Regions from separate parts of the Marinomonas sp. CT5 genome, predicted to be linked through region 3. Evidence: predicted binding sites of a transcription regulator. Region 3 holds the regulator's gene; each other region holds the start of a gene.
The links. Region 3 encodes PhoB, which activates phosphate uptake and scavenging genes when phosphate is short. Its sites were predicted from a motif close to TGTCATANNNNTGTCANA; they were not measured.
Positions count from the first base shown of each region.

Region 1: C0J08_RS19930 (bifunctional 2',3'-cyclic-nucleotide 2'-phosphodiesterase/3'-nucleotidase) is a predicted target of PhoB. The motif match lies at 5,933-5,950, and genes of this name have one in related genera.
Region 2: C0J08_RS15610 (PhoX family protein) is a predicted target of PhoB. The motif match lies at 6,160-6,177, and genes of this name have one in related genera.

Region 1 covers NZ_CP025572.1:4,188,014-4,196,317, reverse strand. Annotated here, with positions in the region: gene C0J08_RS19960 (ABC transporter permease) at 1-681, opposite strand, end outside; gene C0J08_RS19955 (ABC transporter ATP-binding protein) at 684-1,745, opposite strand; gene C0J08_RS19950 (ROK family transcriptional regulator) at 1,932-3,059, shown strand; gene mltA (murein transglycosylase A) at 3,113-4,192, opposite strand; gene C0J08_RS19940 (DNA-J related domain-containing protein) at 4,446-5,024, opposite strand; gene C0J08_RS19935 (zinc metallopeptidase) at 5,135-5,812, shown strand; gene C0J08_RS19930 (bifunctional 2',3'-cyclic-nucleotide 2'-phosphodiesterase/3'-nucleotidase) at 6,040-7,974, shown strand; gene C0J08_RS19925 (hypothetical protein) at 8,056-8,304, opposite strand, start outside.
Region 2 covers NZ_CP025572.1:3,249,053-3,257,356, forward strand. Annotated here, with positions in the region: gene C0J08_RS15600 (FMN-binding glutamate synthase family protein) at 1-1,297, opposite strand, end outside; gene C0J08_RS15605 (putative bifunctional diguanylate cyclase/phosphodiesterase) at 1,344-3,764, opposite strand; gene C0J08_RS15610 (PhoX family protein) at 4,132-6,030, opposite strand; gene C0J08_RS15615 (MmcQ/YjbR family DNA-binding protein) at 6,256-6,642, opposite strand; gene C0J08_RS15620 (ABC-F family ATPase) at 6,786-8,304, opposite strand, start outside.
Region 3 covers NZ_CP025572.1:4,612,706-4,621,009, forward strand. Annotated here, with positions in the region: gene C0J08_RS21910 (HDOD domain-containing protein) at 1-503, shown strand, start outside; gene C0J08_RS21915 (chorismate--pyruvate lyase family protein) at 510-1,070, shown strand; gene ubiA (4-hydroxybenzoate octaprenyltransferase) at 1,067-1,921, shown strand; gene phoB (phosphate regulon transcriptional regulator PhoB) at 2,007-2,702, shown strand; gene phoR (phosphate regulon sensor histidine kinase PhoR) at 2,699-4,069, shown strand; gene C0J08_RS21935 (response regulator) at 4,180-5,025, opposite strand; gene cysZ (sulfate transporter CysZ) at 5,025-5,804, opposite strand; gene C0J08_RS21945 (peptide ABC transporter substrate-binding protein) at 6,130-7,740, shown strand; gene oppB (oligopeptide ABC transporter permease OppB) at 7,867-8,304, shown strand, end outside.

The DNA of each region.
Region 1 (8,304 bases), 420 kb from region 3:
GACAGCTTGAAATGAATAGTCCCCAACTGCGCCAATGAAGATGATAATTAAGGCAGCCTGTAATGCCCTTAGAGTGAGTGGTAGGATGATTTTTATAAATCGATTCCAGCTGCCTGCACCGAGATCTCGCGCAGCATTAATAATATCGTCACCAATAGATTGCACTGCATTGCTTAGTAATAAGAGAGCAAACGGCATTTGTTTCCAAACTTGCAAAATGATAACGCCTATCCCATAGGTGTCGTTTTGCATACGAATGGGTCGACTGACAAAACCAAGGTGAACAAAAATGAGATTCAGAAAACCATTAAATGAGATGAAATTGACATATAAAAATGCCGCAACAAGACCATGTACTAGCAAAGGAGCTTTGAGTAGGCTGGAAATAAATTGAGAGCCAGAAAAAGGTTTCCTTAGCCACAGCGCGAGAGGGTACGCGAAGGCGATGGAGAAAATGGCACTGATCGTTGCTATTTTTAAAGAATAAAAGAAAGATCGCCACAACTGATCGTTAGCTAAAATCTCATGCCAAAACTTCAAGGTGAATTTACTGTCTCCAGCAAAATTGAAGTAGCCAACGGATTGGGCTATTGCCATCGAAATCACGACCACAATAAAGACTAATACGAACCCTAATCCGGGTATAAGCAGTGCATAAGCTAATAAAGTATTTTTAGACATGATTAAGATTCCTCAGCAAGAAAACGAATCTTATTGGCTGGTATATGGCAACTAGCTTGCTCTTTTTCCTGTAGCTGCTGAAAGCCAAGGCATTGAATACGAATGTTTAACTGATGGCTTGTGGTAGGCGAAAGTAAAAATTCAGTCAAATTACCAAGGAATGTTTTGGCAATAACCTTTAGCTCTACGTTGTTGATGTCTTGAGTGTCGAAAGTCATGTCTTCTGGTCGCCAAAATACATAGGTTTGTTTAGCAACAGGTTTACCTTTGCTTTCGACGAGCAACTCACCAAGTTCTGTTTGTACTCGATAGCCAGTTGTTGTTTGTTCAAGAACCGTGGCGGCTAATATATTGGCAGCACCAATGAAGTCCGCAACAAAGCGATTGACTGGATTATGATAGATTTCTTGGGGCGAGCCGATTTGCTGTATTGCGCCTTGGTTCATTACAACAACTAAATCAGACATGGCTAATGCTTCAGCTTGATCGTGGGTGACATAAATGGCAGTGAAATTTTGTTTTTTCTGTAACTGGCGTATTTCGAAGCGAACAGAATCGCGTAATTTTGCATCAAGATTTGAAAGTGGTTCATCAAACAAAATGACTCCAGGCTGAATAGCAAGCGCTCTTCCAAGTGCGACGCGCTGTTGTTGTCCGCCTGATAATTCTGTGGGTAATTTATCCAGTTGTGACGTCAGAGATACTTGCTCTGCCACTTCATTAAGAAGCACTTTTTGTTCGTCTTTTGGTAGGTTTTTTTGTTTAGGACCAAATAAGAGATTATTTGCTATGCTCAGGTGTGGGAACAAAGCATAAGATTGGAAACACATGGCCGTGTCTCTTTTCTCTGGAGGTAGGTTGTGAACTTCTTTGTCACCAATAACGATGCTACCTGAGGTAGGAGAGGTAAACCCTGCAATGGTTTTTAACAGCGTTGTTTTACCACATCCAGATGGTCCAAGTAGGGTGACAAATGAACCACTTTCAATGTTTAGAGATACATTATGTAATGCTTCAAAATCTCCAAATCTCACTTTAATCGAGTCAATAAGTACGCGAGTCATGACTTTCTTTCTCTTTATAATTATGGGTATTCGTTCTGCATTGATTAAATTTCCAATACAACATTAATACACTTATAGAGTATTAATATAACAATAATATTACACTTTATGTTTAATATTTGTTTTTTTATCTGAGAGTGGGTAAATTAACGCGGAGAAAAAATAGAGAAAGGCCGGAATATTTGAATGATTAATGATGCAATGGAATCTACGAAAATAACGGCTAATGAGCGCATGATTTTAGATATAGTGAGGCGCTCAAAAGGCCTTGCTCGCTCGGCCATTACAAGACAAACTAATTTGACCCAGCAATCGGTACATCGAATTGTTGATCGTTTGTTGGAGCTCGAATATTTGCAATTGGGAGATTCTGTCGTCCAGGGACGCGGTCAACCAAGTCGAGTGGTGAACCTAGCCCCTAATGCTTTTTTTAGCCTAGGTGTGTCATTAAATACCGATGTTATGTTGGTGTGCTTGGTGAATTTTAATGGCGAAATACTGGTGCAAGAAAATATCCCTTTTGCGCCAGTTAATCGTCGGGAAACACAAATATGGTTAAGCGCATTAGTCGTCAAATGGCAACAAGAGTACCCTTTTATTGAAGGACGTATTATTGGTTTGGGCTTTGCGATGACTGGGTATTTTGTTAAACAAAAAGGACATATACGTCCCCCAGACCCATTGTTAGATTGGGCTGAGATTGACCTAGAGCATGAGCTGAGCCACTTACTTAATATGCCTGTGATTCTGTTAAATAATGCAACGACTGGTGCGATTGGAGAGGCTTTCCATGGCGCGGGTTTGAAATATCAGACGTTTGGCTATTTGTCATTTGATTTTGGTTTTGGCGGAGGTATCGTTATTGATGGAGAACCTTTCTTTGGGGCTTTTGGCAACGCAGGAGAGATAGGTCGTATCTACACGTCGGACGAAATACCAAAACGTCCTGCTTTGGCTATCTTGTTAGAAATGCTTGCGAGTCGTGGTGTTCATGTCCCATCAGTTGCTAGACTGAATGATGAATTTGATTCCAATTGGCCCGTATTGGCTGAATGGATTCAACTGACTACGCCCCATTTGTTACGCGCTATTAATGCTCTTCGAAGTGTTATTGATCCTAGTGCTATCGTTCTAGGAGGACAAATCCCTAAGCCATTAGCACGTATGTTATTGGCGGCTTTAGAACAACAAGGGGTGAAATCGCCACAAGATATTTCGGTTTGGCCAAAGATGATAGTCAGTGAATTGGAAGACGATTCAGCTGTATTAGGTGCAGCACTACAGCCGTTGAGGAATATGTTTTTTCGCAAATAATGTAATGCCTATAGTGCATAGGCATTACATAGTGTTTTTGTTTCAAAAAGAGCTTATTGCGCAATAAGTGCTTTCGGCGTTGGGTTTTGTGGCAGTAGTAACCACACTTTTCCAAAATGCTTGAGCTGACCTGCATGGAAGTGCGCTTCTTCGCCAATGCCCTGATACCAATCAATATGGCCTGGCCCCTTAATGGCACCGCCTTTATCTTGGGCAAGCAAGAGACGAAACTCATGACCAATTAAGTTGCCATAAGAGTCTAATTTCGGAACTTGAGCGAGCAAAATTGAGCCAAGTGGAATGACATTAGGGTCAACCGCAGCAGAATAAAGTGGCGTTAATGGGACATTGGCTGCACCCACTGGGCTTTGTGGGCCTTCACTAAAAAATAAGTAACTTGGGTTGGTGGATAAAATTTCACGGTTACGATCTGGGTGATCACTCAGCCATTGACGAATACTTTGAGCGGAAATATGGGCGCGATCAATTTCACCTCTCTCGATCAATTCCTTTCCTAGACTGCGATAAGCGTGTCCGTTTACTCCACCCCAAGACAACAGCTTGCGCTCACCATCTTCGTATTCGACTACGCCAGAGCCTTGTACGTGCAAGAAAAAGTTTTCCACCAAACTGGACGTGTAAGCAATTTCTAATCCTTGTCCTGCTAAGGCGTTTTCAAAATCAATTTCCTCCCGAGAAGGATAGGTGCCATCGGCATTCGGGTGAGCGGGTTTTCGATAGAGCGGGTAACGGTAGACTTCGTCAGGTAGGTGTCGAACAGGTATAACAGGTACGTAATATCCGGTAATTTGTACGTTGCCTCTTTGATCTTGTCCGGCCAATTGATGGGCGATCAGTTGCGGCTGTTGCGCGGGATTTTGTAGCCAATTATTGATTTCTTGAGCAACGAGTTTCAGATCGGCCACACTGGTTTGCGTGTTTTCAAGTACGAAATCTTTATCACCAATTCGGTTTAAATACTTTATTTGCTGCTGTAATCCGCTCTGGAAACTTTCATCTGGTAGAGGTAAACCGGGCGGCAGACTTTCTTTTAAATATAGGGTATCACGCTTCAAAGCCGTGATGTCTCGGCCATTGTTTTCGAAGTCATTGGAACTGTCTATCTCGTTCATACTACAGCTACTTAATAGCGTAAAAGAGATCAGGCAGACTGGGCGAATTAGGAAACGGCGATGTGTTTTGGACGGTAAAAAGTGTCGTATCAAAGAAGAAAAAGTCATAAGCCCTATGTCTATAAAATGAATCGGTAAAATACTAAATGGTCGAGTTTGGACCATAAATAAAGAGCGAGGTTCATCTTGAGTTTTTATAGAAATGAAAGCAACGATAGAGTAATAGTTTTACACTTTGACAATATCAAAGCGATTAGAACATCAAGTATTCATAGGCTTCTCTGAGGCCAATGAAGACTTCTTGGTCACCACCTCTGTCTGGGTGATGTTTTTGAGCCAGTTTTCGGTATTGCTGCTTGATGATGGCTTTTGTTGGGTTAGTGTTATCAATTTGCAGGGTTTTGAGTGCCGAATCACGGTTGCCCGATAGGCTGATGCCTTTGTAAAAACTATTAAGAAGGCGGGATACTTCATCTGCATCGGTTTTTTCGTATTCTTCCCAGTCCAGATAGTAGGCCGCTAACTTGGCATCGACACTATCGTTTAAACTGGTGCTCTCTGACATACTAAATTGTGTGGTACTAAGAAGGTGAATACGCGTAGCGCTGATGTTTAGCAGCAAATTATCTTCTTGCCAAAGGCTGCTTTGTAATTGGTACAAAGCGTTCATAATAAGAAAGTGCTGACGAAATAGCTGTAAGTTTGGATCCTCTGCAAGCTGGCTAAATTCCGGCAGTTGGCTTTTTAGCTCTTTTAGTATGTCAAACTCACTCATACCATTTGGGTGGTTTTTTAGGATCGCGAGAATGGGGCCAACTAAAGGATTTTTCATATCTAGCTCGTATACTTGAGGCATATGTTTACAGTGTATGTGATGAACCTAAAAAGGGTCAAAGTTGAGCTGTATATTTTTGTTAACTTGGATAGTAGAAAGACAACGTTATGTTATGGATTGCTGGTATCGTCATTGCCTTGTTATTGCTGGTTGGGCCGAATGTATGGGTAAAGTTTACCCTTAAACGTTACGCCATAGAGCGTAAAGACTTGCCGGGAACGGGGGGCGAACTGGCGACTCATTTAGTAAAACGCTTTGAGCTAACAGAGGTAAAAGTAGAGCAAACCCAAGAAGGTAATGATCATTTTGACTTCGGCCAACATGCGGTGCGTCTGAGTCCGAGTGTTCTCAATGGACGATCGTTAACGGCGGTTGCTGTGGCCGCCCATGAAGTAGGGCACGCCATTGCGCACGAGAAGAAACAAAAGATTTCTCATTTAAGTTCCCGTTATTTGCCCTTGGCACATTTTGCTCGTCGAATTACCGCGGGTTTATTACTTGGTTGGCCAGCCTTGAGCCTGCTGCTGCATATTCCCTACGCCGTGCCTTTGCATGCCTTAGTGGTTGGTCTATCTGGTTTGTTAGCTGTTATTGTGCAATTGGCGATACTGCCAGAAGAATGGGACGCTAGCTTTAACAAAGCGCTCCCTATCCTGCGAGAAGGTAACTACATCCCACAGGAAGACCTACCCAAAGTGAAGAAAATCCTCACCGCCTGCGCCATGACCTATGTCGCGGCTGCGCTCATCAAAGTCTTGTTTGTTTGGCGCTGGTTTAAACGTTAGTTTTTTCAATTGTAAGGTCGGATTTAAAGGGGTCAGACCTCTTTAAAATAAGACTATCGTTGGTTTTCACACTTATTTTGATGTTTAAGGGATCTGACCCCTTTATGGACTTTCAAGATCTGTCATAAAAAAGGCATGAACTTAGCATAAAATCGTCTTACTATTGAAAGCTGACTTTTTGGTTAGTGTTTAGATTTAGCAGATGTTTGTATGAATGGAGTATTTGCATGACGTTTTTTGTTCCTAAGGGTGCGTCGATTTTCGCCTCTTCTTTGTTGTTTGCAGCGATGGCGCAGGCTTCTACTATTGACTTGCGAGTCATGGAAACCACGGATATCCACATGAATTTGGTGGATTACGATTACTACGGCGATAAGCAAAGCGATGCGGTGGGTTTATCCCGTGTGGCGACTTTGATTAAAGCCGCCCGTGGCGAAGTAACGAACTCTGTGTTGGTGGATAACGGTGACTTATTACAGGGCACGCCATTGGGCGATTATGTTGCCAAAGGTCGAGTGTTGCGTTTTGGTGAGACACACCCAGCGTTTAAAGCGATGAACTTGTTGGATTACGATGTGGGTAATATCGGTAATCACGAGTTTAACTATGGCTTAGACTTTTTAATGAAAAGTTTAAGTGGCGCGAATTTCCCATACATTAACTCGAATGTGTATGTGGACGATGGCGACAATGATGCGTCAAACGATCAGCCGTACTTCCAGCCTTACATTATTAAAGACAAAGTGTTTGTCGATTCTGACGGCAAACAACAAACGGTCAAAATCGGTTACATTGGTTTTGTACCGCCACAAATTATGACTTGGGATAAAGACAATTTAACCCATAAAGTCATTGCCAAAGACATTATCGAAAGTGCTAATAAATACGTGCCTGAAATGAAAGCCAAAGGCGCGGATGTGATTATTGCGATTCCACACAGTGGCATGATGAATTCGCCTTATTTGAAAGGCGAAGAAAACGCGTCTTACCATCTTGCAAAAGTAGAGGGTATCGATGCGATTCTATTTGGTCATTCTCATCGAATTTTCCCGGGTGATAAAGAATTAGATGCTTTTGAAGGAGTTGATGGCGAAAAGGGCACTGTCTTTGGTAAGCCTGCTACTATGCCTGGGTTCTGGGGATCTCATCTAGGGGTTGTTGATCTGACACTGGAGCCAGATGGTGATGGTTGGAAGGTCGCTGATGGTAAAGCCGAAGTACGTGCCATTGCTCGTCGTGAAGGCCGTAAGACTATTCCGTTAGTTGAAGCGGATGCTGCCGTAAATAAGGCCGTTGAAACCGAGCATGAAGGCACATTGGCTTATATGCGCCGCAAAGTGGGTGAGTCTACCTCTGATATCAATAGCTTCTTTGCTTTGGTTCAAGATGATCCTTCGATCCAGATCGTCAACAATGCGCAAATGTGGTACGTAGAAAATATTGTTCGTGGTACGTCTTATGAAGGTTTGCCAATATTGTCAGCGGCAGCCCCATTTAAAGCCGGTGGTCGTGGTGGCCCAGAGTATTACACAGATGTGCCAAAAGGCGATATCGCCCTGAAAAACGTCAGTGATTTGTACATTTACCCTAACGATTTAAAAGTGGTGAAATTGACAGGTGCGCAAGTGGTTGAATGGTTAGAAGCGGCGGCTGGGCAGTTTAACCAGATTGACCCTAACTCGACTGAGCCACAAAACTTGGTGAATGGATCTTTCCCAACTTATAACTTTGATGTGATCGATGGCATTTCTTATCGAATTGATGTGACACAGCCTGCTCGTTATAACGGGGAAGGGGAAGTAATCAATAAAGATGCCCATCGTATTACTAAGGCCATGTTTAACGGTGAGCCATTAAGAGCTAAAGACGAGTTTCTCGTGGCGACCAATAACTACCGAGCTGGCGGCGGCGGTCACTTCCCAAATCTGAATGGCGAAACGATCGTGATTGATGCTCCAGATAAAAACCGTGATGTGGTGGCAAACTATCTGCTTAGCCAGCAAACCATTAATCCAGCGGCGGATGGCAACTGGACATTCACTGGGTTTGGTAAAGCAAAAGTCTTGTTTACAAGCTCGCCAAAAGCCAAAGAGGCAGCGAGTAACAACATGCATTACCAATCTTTGGATGATAAAGGTTTTGCTGTCTTTGAATTGAAATAGCCATTCTTGAAATAGAATGAAGCCTCCAAACGAAAACGCCTGCTAGGATTTAGCAGGCGTTTTTTAGTGTTTTTTCTAAATCTAGATATTTCGCATGTAGTATTCTTCTTCAAGTGAATCGGTGTATTCTTCCATTTTTTGATTTTCGATATTTCTTTCAATCTCTATTGCGCAGTCTGCACAGGCATAATTAAAGTTGTAACCATATGAGTTATGTAGGTGAGCTAAACCCTCTGTAAAATCGATTTCAAAATGCTGGTGGATAGGAACCATATCGTGACTAAAATAGTAGTTATTGCAGTTTTCGCATTCTTGGAGTTTTTCTGAGAA
Region 2 (8,304 bases), 1.4 Mb from region 3:
ACTCAGGATTATGAGTCGTAATCCCAGTTGGACAGGTATTTTTATTGCACTGTAGCGCTTGAATACAACCCAACGAAAACAAGAACCCACGAGCGCTAACCACAAAATCAGCACCCGCACTTAAGGCCCAAGCGGCCTTTCCTGGAACAATCAATTTCCCAGAAGCAATAATTTTAATATAGCGACGTAAGCCATAGGAGGTCACAATATTCACAACAGTCGGCAAGCTTTCACGTAAATGCATCCCCACATAATCCATTAACGGCTGAGGCGCTGCGCCAGTTCCACCATCGGAACTGTCAATAGTGATAAAGTCAGGACAGAAATCGATGCCCTTTTTATGGATTAACTCGCACAGGGTTTCAAAAAACTTCAAATCTCCAACGACCATTTTGAAGCCAACGGGTTTGGAAGTGACCTGACGGACATGACGAACCATGTTTAATAAGTCATCAATGGATTTTATATCGGTATGACCATTCGGACTAATGGAGTCCTGACCAACAGGAATACCTCGGGTATGGGCAATTTCCTCTGTTACTTTCGCGCCAGGCAGCATACCGCCTTTACCAGGCTTAGCGCCCTGACTCATCTTAATTTCAAACATCCGTACGTTTTCATGCGCAGCCAAACTGGCTAATTTGGCATCATCCAAGTGCCCTTCTGAATTACGCACACCGTATTTTGCCGTACCAATTTGGAACACAAGGTCACATCCGCCTTCAAGATGATAGGGTGACAATCCGCCCTCGCCTGTGTTCATCCAAATGCCAGCTTTACGTGCGCCTTTTGATAAGGCTTGCACTGCAGGTTTAGACAAAGCCCCAAAACTCATACCTGAAATATTGACCACAGAGCGAGTGCGATAGGGCTTTTTTGCGGTAAATTCGCCGATACAAATTTCTTTAGGCTGTGACGCGTCTTCATCTAATGTTGGAAAAGCGCAGTTAAGAAAGAAAATGTCACCTGGTGTTTCAAGGGACCGAGTTGAGCCAAAAGCAATAGTGGTATCCACTTTTTTCGCAGCGCGATATGCCCAAGAGCGCTCAGCACGGTCAAATGGTCTCTCTTCTCGATCCATTGCAAAAAAATATTGGCGAAAAAATTCACCTAAGTGCTCAAAGAGATATCGGAATCGACCGACAACGGGGTAATTTCGTCTAATCGTATGAGTGGTTTGATGTGTATCTACCCAATACATGATCACAATAGAAATCAACACAAGGAAGAGTATAAAAACAAATAACAACGCGCCCCAATGAATAGTCAATGTCGCCGCCGAAGACAAAAAATCCATACCAACCTCTTTATTATTAAATATAAGCTTAAACCATAATTCTACGCTAAGAAGAAGGTTTTAATGTCGGATAATCATGGACAAATTCAGCAATAAACGCCTTCGCTGGTAATGGATGTCCAAAATAATAACCTTGATAGTAAAAACAATCGATCTCCCTTAATCTTTCATAGTGAAGTAAAGTTTCTACTCCCTCAGCAAGCACACTAATGTTTAATGCTTTTGCCATTGCAATGACAGCATGAACAATCGCCTCGTCACTTTTATCAACAAGCAGGTCTCGCACAAAAGACTGATCGATTTTTAATCTATCTATCGGTAAAGACTTTAAATATTTGAGAGAAGAATAACCAGTACCAAAATCATCGATAGAAAGGTGAACACCGAGGGATTTTATTTCATTCATTTTTTTGAGACAGGAATTCAAATCACTCAACAACATATTCTCTGTGATTTCTAAATCAACACAACAGGCTGGCACATCATGCTTCTCTAACTGTGATTTCAGCATAGGTAAAAAACCAACTTGTTGAAATTGAATGGGACTGACATTGATAGATATTCGCCAAGACATCTGCCACTTATCTTCTTTTAACCAAGTCGCCACTTGAGACAAGGCTTCATTTAATACCCAATGACCAATTTCAACAATGAGTCCAATTTCTTCGGCAATCGGAATAAACTCTGCTGGAGAGATAAAACCTTTTTCTTTATCTTTCCAACGAATCAGCGCCTCAGCGCCAATTAGTTCATTCTTATCATTGGTTTGAGGCTGATAATAAAGCTCAAATAGCTTAAATTCTGTGGCATGGTGAAGTGCTTTTTCCATTTCTAGTCGAGCATCAGAGACAGCTTGCATCTCTGGTTTATACAAAGCGAATGTATTTCTACCAGACTCTTTTGCACGATACAGGGCGGTGTCTGCTTGCTTCAAAACAACTTCGGCTGATCCTTCCTCGCCATAGAAAATCGTTCCACCTAAGCTTGCCGTGGTATGAATTTCATGATGACCCACTGTTTTGACTTGCTGGCAGGCATACATAACACTATCAGCAAAGCCAAACACGGCTTTTTCAACCTGTGCTCTATTGTCACCTAAATGAGTTAATAAAAATGCAAATTCATCCCCCCCCATTCTGGCAAAGACAATATTCTCTTCTACCAAAGAAGAAAGTTGAACAGCCACGCTACAAAGTAATTGATCGCCAACATTGTGCCCCAATGAATCATTAAGAGTTTTAAATCGATCGAGATCCATAAAGACAACAGCAGAATAACTCCGTTCATGGCTTTTCAATTTACTTTTTAAAGCACTATCAAGCTTATCCGCCAGATATTGCCTATTAGGCAACCGTGTAACAGAGTCATAATAAGCTAAACGATGAATATGCTCCTCGGCTTCTCTGCGCTCGGATATATCACGAATCAAAAGTAAAGTTTCGACTTGATCCAGCACTTTATATCGTGCCAATCGAATTTCTACCGGTAATTCAATGCCCTGTATCCGAAAAAAAGTTTCTACAGTCGTCGGAGAGTTCAATTCAAGTGTATTTAAGATAGCCGAGAAGCCGAGCCAAGAAGACGGTGCATGTAGCACATCTAATGATTGAGATTGAAGATCAGTACTTTTTTTCTTCAACATAGACTCAGCAGCGGTGTTAACTAAAATTATTCTATTATTTTCATCTAATAGAATAATGCCATCAGCAGCGTGCTCAATCATAGCTTTAGTATGACTATTACTGCGCTCTAAATTATTAAGGGCGATGTTCAATTTGTCCCATAATTGAGAAAAAGTAGAATGCAAATTACCAAGTTCATCTGCTCTATGCTGCCGATAAAACGATTTTGACAACGGCAGCGCTTCTTTGTGGTTGGCTGTCGCTAAAGATTGGGTTAAACGTTTTAGAGGATAAGTAACTAGAAAGTAAAAAACTAATGATATTAAAGAAGCTAACAATACATCTTTGAATAAATTATATATCAAGTTAGAAAGATGTTCGTTCAATATCTTCTCAAGTAGATAACGCTTTTCAGGCAATATAGACAAATGTCCGGCATGAAATTCAGGTGTTTTTAACCTTAACTCACGATTATAATTCTGTAAATCTGATAAAAAATAATTAGCTAATGAAGAAGATACAAAATAATTACGTTTAGATGCGGTTGCCTCGACAAATATCCCACCAGAGTCATCACGAACCTCGATATGAAAAATAGCAGGATTGAAAAGTAAGCTGTCGATTTGTTGTTGAGCAAAGGTGGTATCTAACCTAAAAATGGCTTCAGACATTGGCTCTTCTAATGCTGAAAGCAATACGTCGAAATCTTGGTTTATTTCTACTTTCTGGGATTTTACCCCTTCAATAAACTGAATCCCACTACTGACTAAACTTAAAACTACCGCAAGCACTAACGTTAAAATAGCTTGTTTAGTAAATAGTGATTTAGATAACACAACACCCATTTTTACTCACTTAAACTTCTATGATTCAAGCTGCATAACAGCAATAGCTTCCATACTAGCTAATTGATATCCCGTAAGGCAATCTGACATAACACCAACTTTGTTCGATCTGCCAACCTCCAAGATTGGCACTTTCTTATCAGTTAAACAAGAAAGTATAAAAAAAATTTATGCAATTAGTGATCTATATCATGCTATTAAACACGTCAAAAGAAAGTGAAAGCTAGCCATTTAAAAATGAAAAAAGCCAGTATAAAAATCATACTGGCTTTATAATAAAAACAATATTGCTCTATGACGCCGTCTTCAAGTTCTATGACCTTTATGACGTTTTCTCACAGGCTTCAAAGATGTACTTATAACGACCTTAGCCTATAACCGCACCATCTTCTCGAGAAATAGCGATCACACTCGAACGTGGCACAGACTGTCCACCATCAGGCCAGTGAGAATTCCCCTTCTCCCCTGGATGTTGAATGCTAATAAACATGGTGGTGCGCTCAGCATTCCATGCTGAACCAGTAATTTCAGATTCTTTTGGTCCAACAAGAAAACGACGAATTTCACCGGTTTCAGGGTCTCCTACTAGCATCTGGTTATTACCTTGCCCTTGGAAGCCTTTTTCATTCGAATAGTTACCATCCGTTTGAATCCACAACAAACCTTTCGAATCAAACTTCAAACCATCTGGTGAGTTAAACATGTTGTCTTGGTTAATGTTCTTAGAACCTGCATTCGCGTCATCATACACAGCTGGATTACCCGCCAACACAAACAGATCCCATTTAAACTCTTTATGGGTATGATCTGCATCCATTGGAGCCCAGCGTACAATTTGCCCGAAGTTGTTTTTCACGCGAGGATTCGGTCCCTTAGCTGGGGTTTCATCGCCGCCAGCATTTGGCTTAACGCCACGGTTTTTGTTGTTGGTCAATGAGCAGTAAACTTCAGCTTTATGTGGGTGTGCAGCAACCCATTCAGGACGATCCATGGTTGTCGCACCGACTTTAGAAGCGGCCATACGAGTATGAATGGCAATTTCAGCTTCCGTCATACCTGTCGATTTTGGGGTCAATGCAACCCACTCACCACGATTATTATCATGGAATTTAGCCACATATAGAGTGCCTTCTTCGAGTAGATCACGATTATTGCCACCCGCTAGATATTTGTGTTTAGACACAAAGCGGTATAAGAACTCGCCACGTTCATCATCCCCAAGGTAAACCACAACATGACCATTTGCCGCAATGGTAAGTTCAGCGTTTTCATGCTTGAAACGACCTAAAGCAGTACGTTTTTTCGGGCGAGATGTTGGATCGAGTGGATCAATTTCCACGATATAACCAAAGCGATTTGGTTCATTAGGCTCTTTATCCAAATTAAAGCGATCATCGGCTAATGCCCAGTTATAACGACCTTCTGTGCTCACGCCATAACGCTTGTAAGCATCAGGCATTTTGTAGTCTTTACTGGCGGTGAAGTATCCATTGAAGTTTTCTTCACAGGTCAAATAAGTACCCCAAGGGGTCTGACCGTTACCACAGTTATTCCACGTTCCTTTAGCTACCAAACCTTTAGGGTCTTCTGAGGTCTGCATCCACTTGTGACCACGTGCAGGCCCTGTAATATCCATTTCAGTATCAGCAGTAATACGACGGTTGTATGGGGAGTCTTGAACAATGCCCCATTTCCCACCACGTTGATCCACTTCGACAATAGAGACACCATGAGCCGCTTTGTTTTTACGCACATCATCCGCATTAGCAGGCATGCCATCAGAGCGATTGGCATGAAGAGTATCGCCATTCGTGTATTCATTGTTGATGGCCATAATTTGTTTGCCATCTTTGTTAAAGAAGGCCATACCATCGTTGTGATCACCAAAAGCTAATTCTTGAGAAGCTCCTGTGCCACCTGTCTTACCATTAAATGCAGGAGCATTGCTGAATAAAGGGTCTCCCCAAGAAGCAACCACTTCCCACTTGTATCCCTCTGGAACCGTGACCGTGTCTAAGGTGTTGGCTTTCACCATGCTAAACGCAAGACGTGATTCATTTGTTTCTGCGGCTAACGCTTTACTTGCCGCTAATGTCGTTGAGCCCATTACAAAGGCACCCGCGCCAACCGCCACACCACCACCTAAGAAGCCGCGACGAGAAACCATTTTATTTGCCACTTCTTCGAACTCTACAGCTTCAGGTGCTGGACGTACCAATTCATCTAATTCATCAAAACTTAACTTCATACTCGTCTTACTATTCATAACACTGCCCCTATTTCTATAAAATATCAGTTGCTTAGTTAGTTGACCTTTAACAACTGGTTTAATCAGATTTTTTAAGTGAAATTCCCGCCCTGCAAAAGGAATCTTGAATTAAATTTACTGATAAAACATTACGTAGAAATGACAGTGAAACGACGAACTTATTTGCAGGCTAGAAAACAATAAGATGAGAAGCAGAAATATATATGATCAAAGGCAGCTTTATTATTTATAGATTTCTCCAGCATAGCGAACTTCTAAACCTTCTCGAATGGATTTCTTTAGTCCTTTCACTACCAAACCATAGGAATGATCGACTAATCTTTCAATTTCACCATCGGGTAAATCACCATCCAAAATAATAGAGTTCCAATGACGCTTATTCATATGATAAGCGGGGAAAATCTCTTTAAATATATCGCGTAACTCAATAGCGTGATCAGGCTGACACTTAAGATTAAGTAACTGCTGGCCTTGTTTTCGTGACAGCAAAGCAAACATTTTCCCCTGTACTTTGAATACTGCTGTTTCATTATCAAAGGGGTAACATTCCTCTGCCTCCGGCTTAGAAAGCAAGTAGAGCTTCAACGTTTTAATATCCAAAAAAACCACTCCTCTAAAACATGCTGTGAACGTCCTTATCTTGATAAAGACACGGGATCATCGCAAGTCGTTTTTACTTTCACACATCAATAAAAAAGCCGCTAACTGAACAAATCCAGTAAGCGGCTTTCGTTTTATCACGCTTTTAAGCATTAACCTTGGTGAGCAAGGTACTCATCATAAGTGCCTTGAAAATCAACCACTTTTTGCTCTTTTATCTCGATCACTCGATTTGCTAAAGACGATACAAATGCCCTGTCATGGCTAACAAAGATGAGTGTTCCATCGAAGTCGAGCAACGCATTGTTTAACGCTTCAATCGCTTCCATATCCATATGGTTTGTTGGCTCGTCCATCACCAAAACATTGAGATCCATCATCATCAACTTACCAAACAACAGACGGTTCTTTTCACCACCGGAGCAAACTCGTACTTTTTTATTAAAGTCATCGGCCGTGAATAACAAGCGGCCTAACATAGCACGCACTTTTAGGTCATCATGTTTGGCTGTTCGCCATTGAGACATCCAGTCAAACAAGGTTAAATCGCAGTCAAAATCTTCCGTACTGTCTTGCGGGCAATAACCTATTACGGCATTTTCAGCCCATTTTACTTCACCCTGTTTGGCATCTAACTCTTTCATTAAGCAGCGTAAGAACGTCGTTTTACCCGCACCGTTCTCACCAATGATCGCCAGCCTTGAGCCAGCCTCTAGAATCATGTCGCCGCCAGTAAATAATAATTCATCATAGCCATGACCAAGATCCTCTAGAATCAACGCATGACGATGGAGCTTCTTATCTTGCTTAAAGGTCAACGACGGTGTCATTCGGCTAGATTGCTTAACTTCTGCCAGCTCAATTTTTTCTAATTTCTTCGCCCTAGAACTGGCTTGCTTTGCTTTCGAGGCATTAGCCGAAAAGCGATTAACAAACGCCTGAAGGTCGTCCATTTCGGCGCTTTTCTTCGCGTTCTCGGTTAATAGCTGCTCACGAATCAAAGACGAGGCTTCCATGAAATACTCATAGTTCCCTGGATAAATACGCAATTCACCAAAGTCGATGTCGGCCATGTGAGTACATACCGAATTCAAGAAGTGACGGTCATGGGAAATAATAATCATGGTGCATTTGCGTTGATTCAAAACACCAGCCAGCCAGTTGATCGTATGGATATCCAAGTTGTTAGTTGGTTCGTCCAATAGCAAAATATCTGGATTAGCAAAAAGTGCCTGAGCAAGTAATACACGAAGCTTCCAGCCGGGAGCCACTTGACTCATCAGGCCAAAATGAAACTCTTCCGCAATGCCGGCTTCCAAAAGAATATCACCAGCACGACTTTCTGCACTGTAACCATCCATTTCAGCAAATTCGGCTTCCAGTTCACCGGCACGCATGCCGTCTTCTTCACTCATCTCTGGTTTAGCGTAAATGGCATCACGCTCTTGTTTTACCTTCCAAAGAGCAACATCCCCCATAATAACCGCATCGACAACAGAGTATTCTTCAAAGGCAAATTGGTCCTGACTGAGGGTACCGACTTTCTCACCCGGTGTAATAGAAACGTTGCCTGACGTTGGCACTAATGCACCACTGAGGATTTTCATCAAAGTGGATTTACCACAACCGTTGGCGCCAATTAAGCCATAACGATTACCGTTACCAAACTTC
Region 3 (8,304 bases):
TTTCCAATGCCGTATTAATGGAAGCGCTGGTCAAAGCCATGCCTGCCCCAAACCGCCCTAAGCTTGGCCACGCTTATTTGGCCGGACTACTACACAACTTTGGCTACCTGGCCATTAGCACCATCATGCCTCCCCATTTTTCGATCTTGTCTCGCTACCAAGAAGCTAACGCCCATTTGCCTTCGGAAGTGATCGAAATGCAGATTTTGCATTTTACCAAAGAGCAACTAGGCTCATGGTTATTGCGTTATTGGAGTTTGCCAGACAATATTTGGACAGCAATCCGTTACAGTAAAAAGCCCCATTATTATGGCGAACATGCTGTTTTAGCGAAGCTACTGTATGTCTCTCATCAGTTGCGCAATAACGACGGCATTGAGCCTTCAGTGTTACTTGAACTTGGATTAACACTAGAAAATGCTGAAGCATGCAGAGACACAATTTATCAAAAATCGTCTGAGTTACATAAAATGGTCGCCTTGATTAATAAGGTAAATATCTAATTTACTATGACGTTAATGAACCCCTCTGCCGCACAACAATTTGACTATCGATGGTCACCAATACATCAAATTAGCAAGGTCAAAGTGCCTCCAAATTTATGGCCTTGGTTGGTTACCCAAGACTCTTTGACAGCCAAACTACAAAGCCTTGGTAAATTAACAGTAGAAGTTCTGGAAGATACATGGGGAACGCCTACAGCGAGAGAAAGAAAACGCCTAAAGTTGCGCTCAAGAGAGGCAGCACGAATTCGAACCGTCTTACTCAAAGTGAATAATAAAGCTGTTATTTACGCTCGATCTATCATCCCGGCCAAATCTTTAAAGGGACATTGGCGTCAAGTGAAACACCTAAGAGACAAATCATTGGGTGGCTATTTATTCCAACATCGGGCGCTGGTTCGAAGTGACATTGAGGTCACTTTGCTACCAAAAGGCATGTTTCCAAACCAGCAAAATCCAGTATGGGCAAGACGCTCTATTTTTCACCAATTTGGGGCTGGAATATTGGTCAATGAAGCTTTCTTTGATGAGATAAACCAACTTAAATCACCGTTTGGATTGTTATGAACAAACTTAAAGACTACGCAGAATTAACCCGATTCAACCGCCCTATCGGCTCATTTTTACTAATGTGGCCAACACTATGGGCGCTTTGGCTTGCTGCTGATGGTATGCCTAAGTGGAATTTAGTAGTCATCTTTATCCTAGGGGTCTTTAGCATGCGCTCCGCAGGATGCGTCATCAATGATTATGCCGACCGTAAGGTCGATGGCTTTGTAGAACGTACTAAAAATCGTCCTTTGCCATCTGGCCGAGTATCAGAAAAAGAAGCCTTGGTGTTATTTGGTGGTTTGGTATTACTTAGCTTCATCTTAGTACTGTTGACAGATATGCGTACTATCTTGCTGTCCGTCGTTGGTTTAGGGTTAGCTGCACTGTACCCATTTATGAAGCGTTATACCCACCTACCTCAACTTTTCTTAGGGTTGGCCTTTTCATGGGCCATTCCCATGGCTTACAGCGCACAAGGTGGAGATTTGGCGAATCCAGAATTATGGATGTTGTTCGTTGCAAATTGCTTTTGGACCATCGCTTACGACACCTACTATGCGATGACTGATCGACCTGACGACTTAAAAGTCGGTATCAAATCCACCGCTATTTTATTTGGCCAATACGATTTATTGGTCATTGTTTGCCTTCAGGGACTAACGTTATCTTTACTCACTTGGATCGGCCTACTAGCAGAATTACACTGGCCCTATTTTATCTCCCTCATCATCGCGGCAGGACTATTTTATCTGCAGTTTAATAAAGCCAAAGGTCGTGAACGCTTGCCCTGTTTCCATGCTTTCTTAGATAACAATCGCATCGGCTACTGTGTGTTTATCGGGCTCGTAACAAGCTATTTTATGTAATATATGGCAAAGTTGTGACAATGTAACTGAATTGTCACATAAGGTCGCTTTAATAAAAGCCGTTCCTGAGATGAGGATAAATCCTGTGACCGGTAAAAAAGTATTAATTATTGATGATGAGTCTTCCATACGCGAAATGATCGCCATTGCATTAGAAATGGCTGGCTATGAGTATTTGGAAGCAGAAAATATTCAGCAAGGCCATGAAATCATTGTGGATCACCGTCCAGACTTGATTCTTGTCGACTGGATGATGCCTGGCGGCAGTGGCATTGAATTAACTCGTCGACTAAAAAAAGACACCACAACGGCTGAAATCCCAGTGATTATGCTGACCGCAAAAAGTGAAGAAGACAATAAAATACAAGGCTTAGAAGTCGGTGCGGACGATTATATAACCAAGCCGTTTTCACCTCGCGAGCTAGTCGCCAGACTCAAAGCGGTGCTGCGCAGAGCAACCCCTCAAGGTGTTGACGAGCCCATTGAAGTGGAAGGGTTAGTGCTTGACCCAATTAGCCAACGTGTCACCATAGGCACTCGCCCTTTAGACATGGGGCCAACTGAATACCGCCTATTAAAATTCCTAATGACTCATCAAGAACGAGCTTATTCTAGAGCACAGCTTTTAGATCAAGTTTGGGGTGGAAACGTCTATGTTGAAGAGCGTACAGTAGACGTTCATATCCGCCGTTTACGTAAAGCCATCGGTAACTCCCATGATTTCTTGATACAAACGGTTCGAGGAACTGGCTACCGCTTCTCAGCAAAAAGGTCTGTATGAAAACAGTTTGGCGAAACACCATCATCACTTGGCTCGCAGGTCTTGCCGCCTGTGTTGTCATTGGCTTGATTATTGGTCAGTTATTAGGTGTTATCCTGTTATACGTTTTAGGAACTTTGTATTGGCAACTTTATCAGCTGTATCAGTTCCATAATTGGCTTCGCCACTCAGGTAAAGCGGCGCCACCGGAAACCAGTGGTATTTGGGGAGAAGTATTTGATGCTGTATACCGTTTGCAGAAGAAGCAACGCAAATCAAAACGCCGTATGCGCCAAGCATTAACGCGAATAGAAAGTTCTACCACCGCCTTAAAAGAAGGCGTCATTATGGCGGATAATCAAGGTAACCTCGAATGGTGGAACAACTCTGCGGCTCACTTTCTTGGACTCATGCGTCCCGTTGATCGCGGTCAAATAATTACGAATATTGTTCGAAACCCTGACTTCTTTCGCTACTTCAGCCAAAAACGTTTTGGCGAACCTTTGGTTATCAAATCACCAGCAAAAGAAGGCGTATACTTGGAAATACAAACCACGTTATACGATAAAAATGATCACTTAATCTTTGTCCGCGACGTGACTCGTTTACACCTTCTCGAACAAATGCGTAAAGACTTTGTCGCTAATGCTTCTCATGAATTAAAAACACCATTGACGGTGATCAAAGGCTACCTAGAAACCCTAGATATGTTCAAAGACAGTCTGCCGAAAAGCATGCAAAAAGGCATCATCAATATGTCTGAGCAGTCCGAGCGGATGGAACAACTCATCGAAGATCTTTTACTTTTGTCACGCTTAGAGAGTAATGACAAACGTGAAGAAAACCAATGGCATAATGTTGCGGATCTTATTCAAGCTATTACCAATACAACCGCACCGATTTTGACGGAAAAACACCAGCTTTCCATCATTATTCCCAACGAATCCCGCTTGTACGGCTCTTATAAAGAACTCTACAGTGCCTTCTCAAATCTTATTGTTAATGCCATCAAATACTCACCTGACGGCGGAGAAATCACCCTCAAATGGGAATCAAGTGAGTTTAATGGCGTTTTTTCAGTGAAAGACAACGGACTTGGTATCGACCCAAGATACATTCCTCGACTCACAGAACGCTTTTTCAGAGTGGATAAGGGGAGAGGCTCTAAAACCGGTGGCACAGGTCTTGGGTTAGCAATCGTGAAACACGTATTACTGCACCATGACGCCAAACTACAGATACGCAGTCAACCAGGCTTTGGCAGTACTTTCTCTTGCCACTTCCCAGCTAATCGTACTCGAAATGATACAATAACAGCCCTACTTCCTTCTCCCGCTCAAGATAACGTGGAAGAAGAGCAAAGCGCCAGCAATACTTCTGATGAATAAGTAACGAAAATAGTGCGTAAGGAACAAAACATAAAAAAAGGAAGCCTGAATGATCTGGCTTCCTTTTTTTATGTTTATGCAAAACGCTCACATTGTAATATTTCAGCGCTTTATAGGCTCTCAAACAATTGGCTAATAAAGGTTTCCTTTTCACTATCTTGATCGATCAAACTTAAGCCTACTGTCAAAAAAGCCGAATTGTGCTTTTTCTCCGTGGTAGCCACGGATTGGACATAATAGTTCAAACGATTCATCGCTCCTTTATGTTCTAGATCCAATACGGCCTGCCCCAATACTTGCGGCACAACATCATCACTTTTGATCAACATCATCACTTCAGCTTTGCTAAACTGAATAACCATACAACGAAACTGTTTACCTTCGAAACGCACCATAGTCGGGATTTTTACGTCCTTTACGGACACAACAGGCGGCGTATCAAGATTGGTAAACTTGGTGGCTTTTACTGGAGTGTTTTTACCTTCTCCCATTAATACACCTAAAGATGCCGAGCTAACACCACCAGGCCCACTGGATTCACGAGGCTTTTTCGAAGCCAATTTCCTTTCAAGGTTATGTTTTTTTGCGGCAGATATAACCTTACCAATCAGCTGTTCACTGGAAAAGGGTTTACCAAGGTAATCTGTGACACCAGATTTTACCGCTTCAACAACATGGCTTTTATCACCACGGCTGGTGATCATCACAAATGGCACATCTTCTTTCTTATACTTGGGCTGCTCTCGACACCACTTAAGCAGTTCAACACCTGTCATTTCAGGCATTTCCCAATCACAAAGCACCATATCAAATTGCGTTTTATTTAGCATTTGCTGGGCTTTTCGGCCATTCACTGCGTCTTCTATTTCCACCGCTGGGAACTGCTTACGCAATGTACGGCGAATCAAATCACGTGTAAAAGAAGCATCATCCACGACCAATATTTTTAACGACATCACAAGGTTCCATCTGTGCGATCTAACAAGGCAGAAAAGTCACCATGTTGCGATCTAAAAACCGAAATCCACAATAATGTAGCAGCGACTACAGCAATTGGCATAACGAATAAATTAAAGAAAGGAATCGTCAGACACACCATGACAATTCCACCAAAAGTCCAACATAACAAAGGCTTAGCTCGCAATGCCAGCCTCATATCATGGAACTTAACCTTATTATTATCAAAGGCATAATCCATATATTGCAGCGCCAACATCCAAGCTGAAAACAATAATAACAAGACTGGTGCGATCACATTAACAATAGGAATAAAAGACAATAACAACAGCAGAATAAAGCGCGGGACAAAGTACACTATTTTTTGCAGTTCTCTCTGTAAACTACGAATAATAATCGTCATAACAACACCCGTTGTCAGCTTTTCATCAAACACTCTGCCCGTTTCTTTTTCCTCTACTTTTTCTGCTAGAAATGCCATGAAAGGCGCAGCGAGAATATTAACCCCAACCGAAAAGCTATAAAACAAGAGCACGCTAATTACGGCGCCAAAAATCAAATAAAACAGCCAATTAAGAAAGGAAAGCCACTCAGGTAAATACCCCATAGCAGAGTCTATCAAGGTCTGAAAATAACTAAAGGCAACCATATACAATAAGCCAACCAAAACAAAATTAGCCAACAAAGGGGCCAATATAAACAGCCTTAAGTCTTTTGAAAAAACTAACGGAAACGCTTTTAAAAAAGCCCCCGCCGCTTTAAATGGGTGTGTTATCACGATGCCATATTACCTTTCTATCAAGTTTATCGAAGGGACACAGAATATCATGACGACTTTCACGGCTCCACAAAGCCTTTCAAATTGAAAGTTCACAAACGAAATCAATAGACTTTTCAAGCCTTCTCGTTAGCCACAAAGCCATTTCCACAGCTCTTTTATAAAGCTTACATTTATTAGACGCATGACCTGATACGCAATTTCGATTGTGACCTTTTGTAAATTGGTGAACTATGAAACCTTAAGACGAATACAAACCAGTGCTGGTAAGCGTCTGACTATAAAAATTGCACATAAAAGCTAACTAACAAGGGACATAATCAAAATGAAAAAGACATTACTCGCCAGTGCCATCATGGCCACTTCTCTTTTCGCTCTACAAGCCCAAGCGGCAGAAGTACCAGCTGGCGTAGAACTCGCCGCTAAACAAGAACTCGTTCGTGGCGGTGGTTCAGAGCCATCTACAATGGACCCTCAAAAAATGGAAGGCACACCAGCGTCTATTCGTTCAAAAGATCTTTTTGAAGGTTTGTATAACCAAGATGGTGACGGCAACCAGATTCCTGGTGTAGCAGAAAGCTACGATGTAAACGCAGATAACACACAATACACTTTCCACCTGCGTAAAGATGCGAAATGGTCTAATGGCGACCCAGTAACTGCTGAAGACTTTGTTTACGCTTTCACTCGTGCAGTTGATCCTAAATTGGCGTCTCCATACGCTTGGTTCATGGAAATTCCTGCGATTACTAATGCCTCCAAAATTATTGCCGGTGAAGCGGACCCTTCCACCCTCGGCGTTAAAGCACTAGACGACCATACCTTCCAAGTATCACTGGAGCGCCCAGTACCTTACTTTGTGAAAATGACATCTCACCAAACTATGTTCCCAGTGCCGAAAAAAGTAGTTGAGAAATGGGGCGATGATTGGACCAAACCTGAGCATATGGTGTCTAACGGTGCTTACAAAATGGACGAATGGGTCGTCAACGAAAAAATGGTCTTCACACGTAACAAGCATTACTGGAATGATGCAAAAACCATCATCAATAAGGTAACTTACCTACCGATTGAATCTCCTAACGCCGAGTTGAAACGTTTCCAAGCGGGTCAAATGGACCTTAGCTATGAACTTCCGAATGACCATTACAAGCAGCTAATGCGCGACATCCCAGATGAAGTTGTGGTAACACCGAAACTAGGTACTTATTACTATCAATACAATTTAACCAAAGCGCCATACGATGACGTGCGTGTTCGTAAAGCCTTGTCTTACGCTATCGATCGTGACGTGATCACCAAATTCGTCACAGGCACGGGTGAGATTCCGGCTTACTCATTCACACCTGAAGTCGTAAACGACTTCTCTCCGGCCACACCTGAATATGCGACCTGGACACAAAAAGAGCGTAATGAAAAAGCCAAAAAATTATTAGAAGAAGCAGGATTTACGAAAAGTAATCCTTTGTCATTTAGCTTGCTTTACAACACCAATGAAAACCACAAGAAAATCGCCATTGCAATTGCCTCTATGTGGAAAAAAACCTTGGGCGTTAACGTAACGCTAGAAAACCAAGAGTGGAAAACCTACCTAGAGTCTAAAAAACATCAACAATTTGATGTGGCTCGTGCTGGTTGGATCGGTGACTATAACGAAGCCTCTACTATGCTAGACCTTCTAACCACGACTCACGGCAATAACGACGGTAAATACAGCAACACTGAGTACGACAAGCTATTGCATGATGCTCGTACCATGCAGCACCCTGCTGAGAACTACAACAAAGCAGAAGAAATCGCCATTGAACAAGACATGGCGGTGGCTCCTATTTACCAATACACAGAAAAACGCTTAGTAAAAAGCTACTTAGGCGGTTACATGCCTAACCCAGAAGACAACGTTTATGTGCGTGATATGTACATCATCAAACACTAATACGCTGTTTTAAAGTAGACACGACTTTGTGTTAACTCCATGCCCAGCGCTTGCGCTGGGCATTTCTTGAATACAACAGGTTCCTAGTTTTAGCCGTTATATACAACGTCTAATCCGGTAATTTATATGCTGACATTTATTTCAAAGCGCCTTTTAGAAGCCATCCCAACCTTGCTGATTTTGATCACGGTTTCTTTTTTCTTAATGCATTCTGCTCCAGGTAGCCCATTTACCAGTGAGCGCGCTCTTCCTCCTGAAGTCTTGGCGAACATCAACGCTAAGTATCACCTTGATGAGCCAGTTATTAACCAATACTTTTACTATCTTGGCGGTTTGTTACAAGGCGATCTTGGGCCTTCTTTTCGCTATAAAGATTTCACCATTAATGAGTTGATTGGGCAGAGTTTTCCTGTCTCTGCTGAAATTGGCATTTGGTCTTTTCTTGTCGCCCTGCTCATTGGTGTTGGTTGTGGCGTTATTGCAGCACTGCGCCAAAATTCATGGTTGGATTACAGTGTCATGGGGTTTGCGAACCTTGGTATTGTGCTACCAAACTTTGTTTTA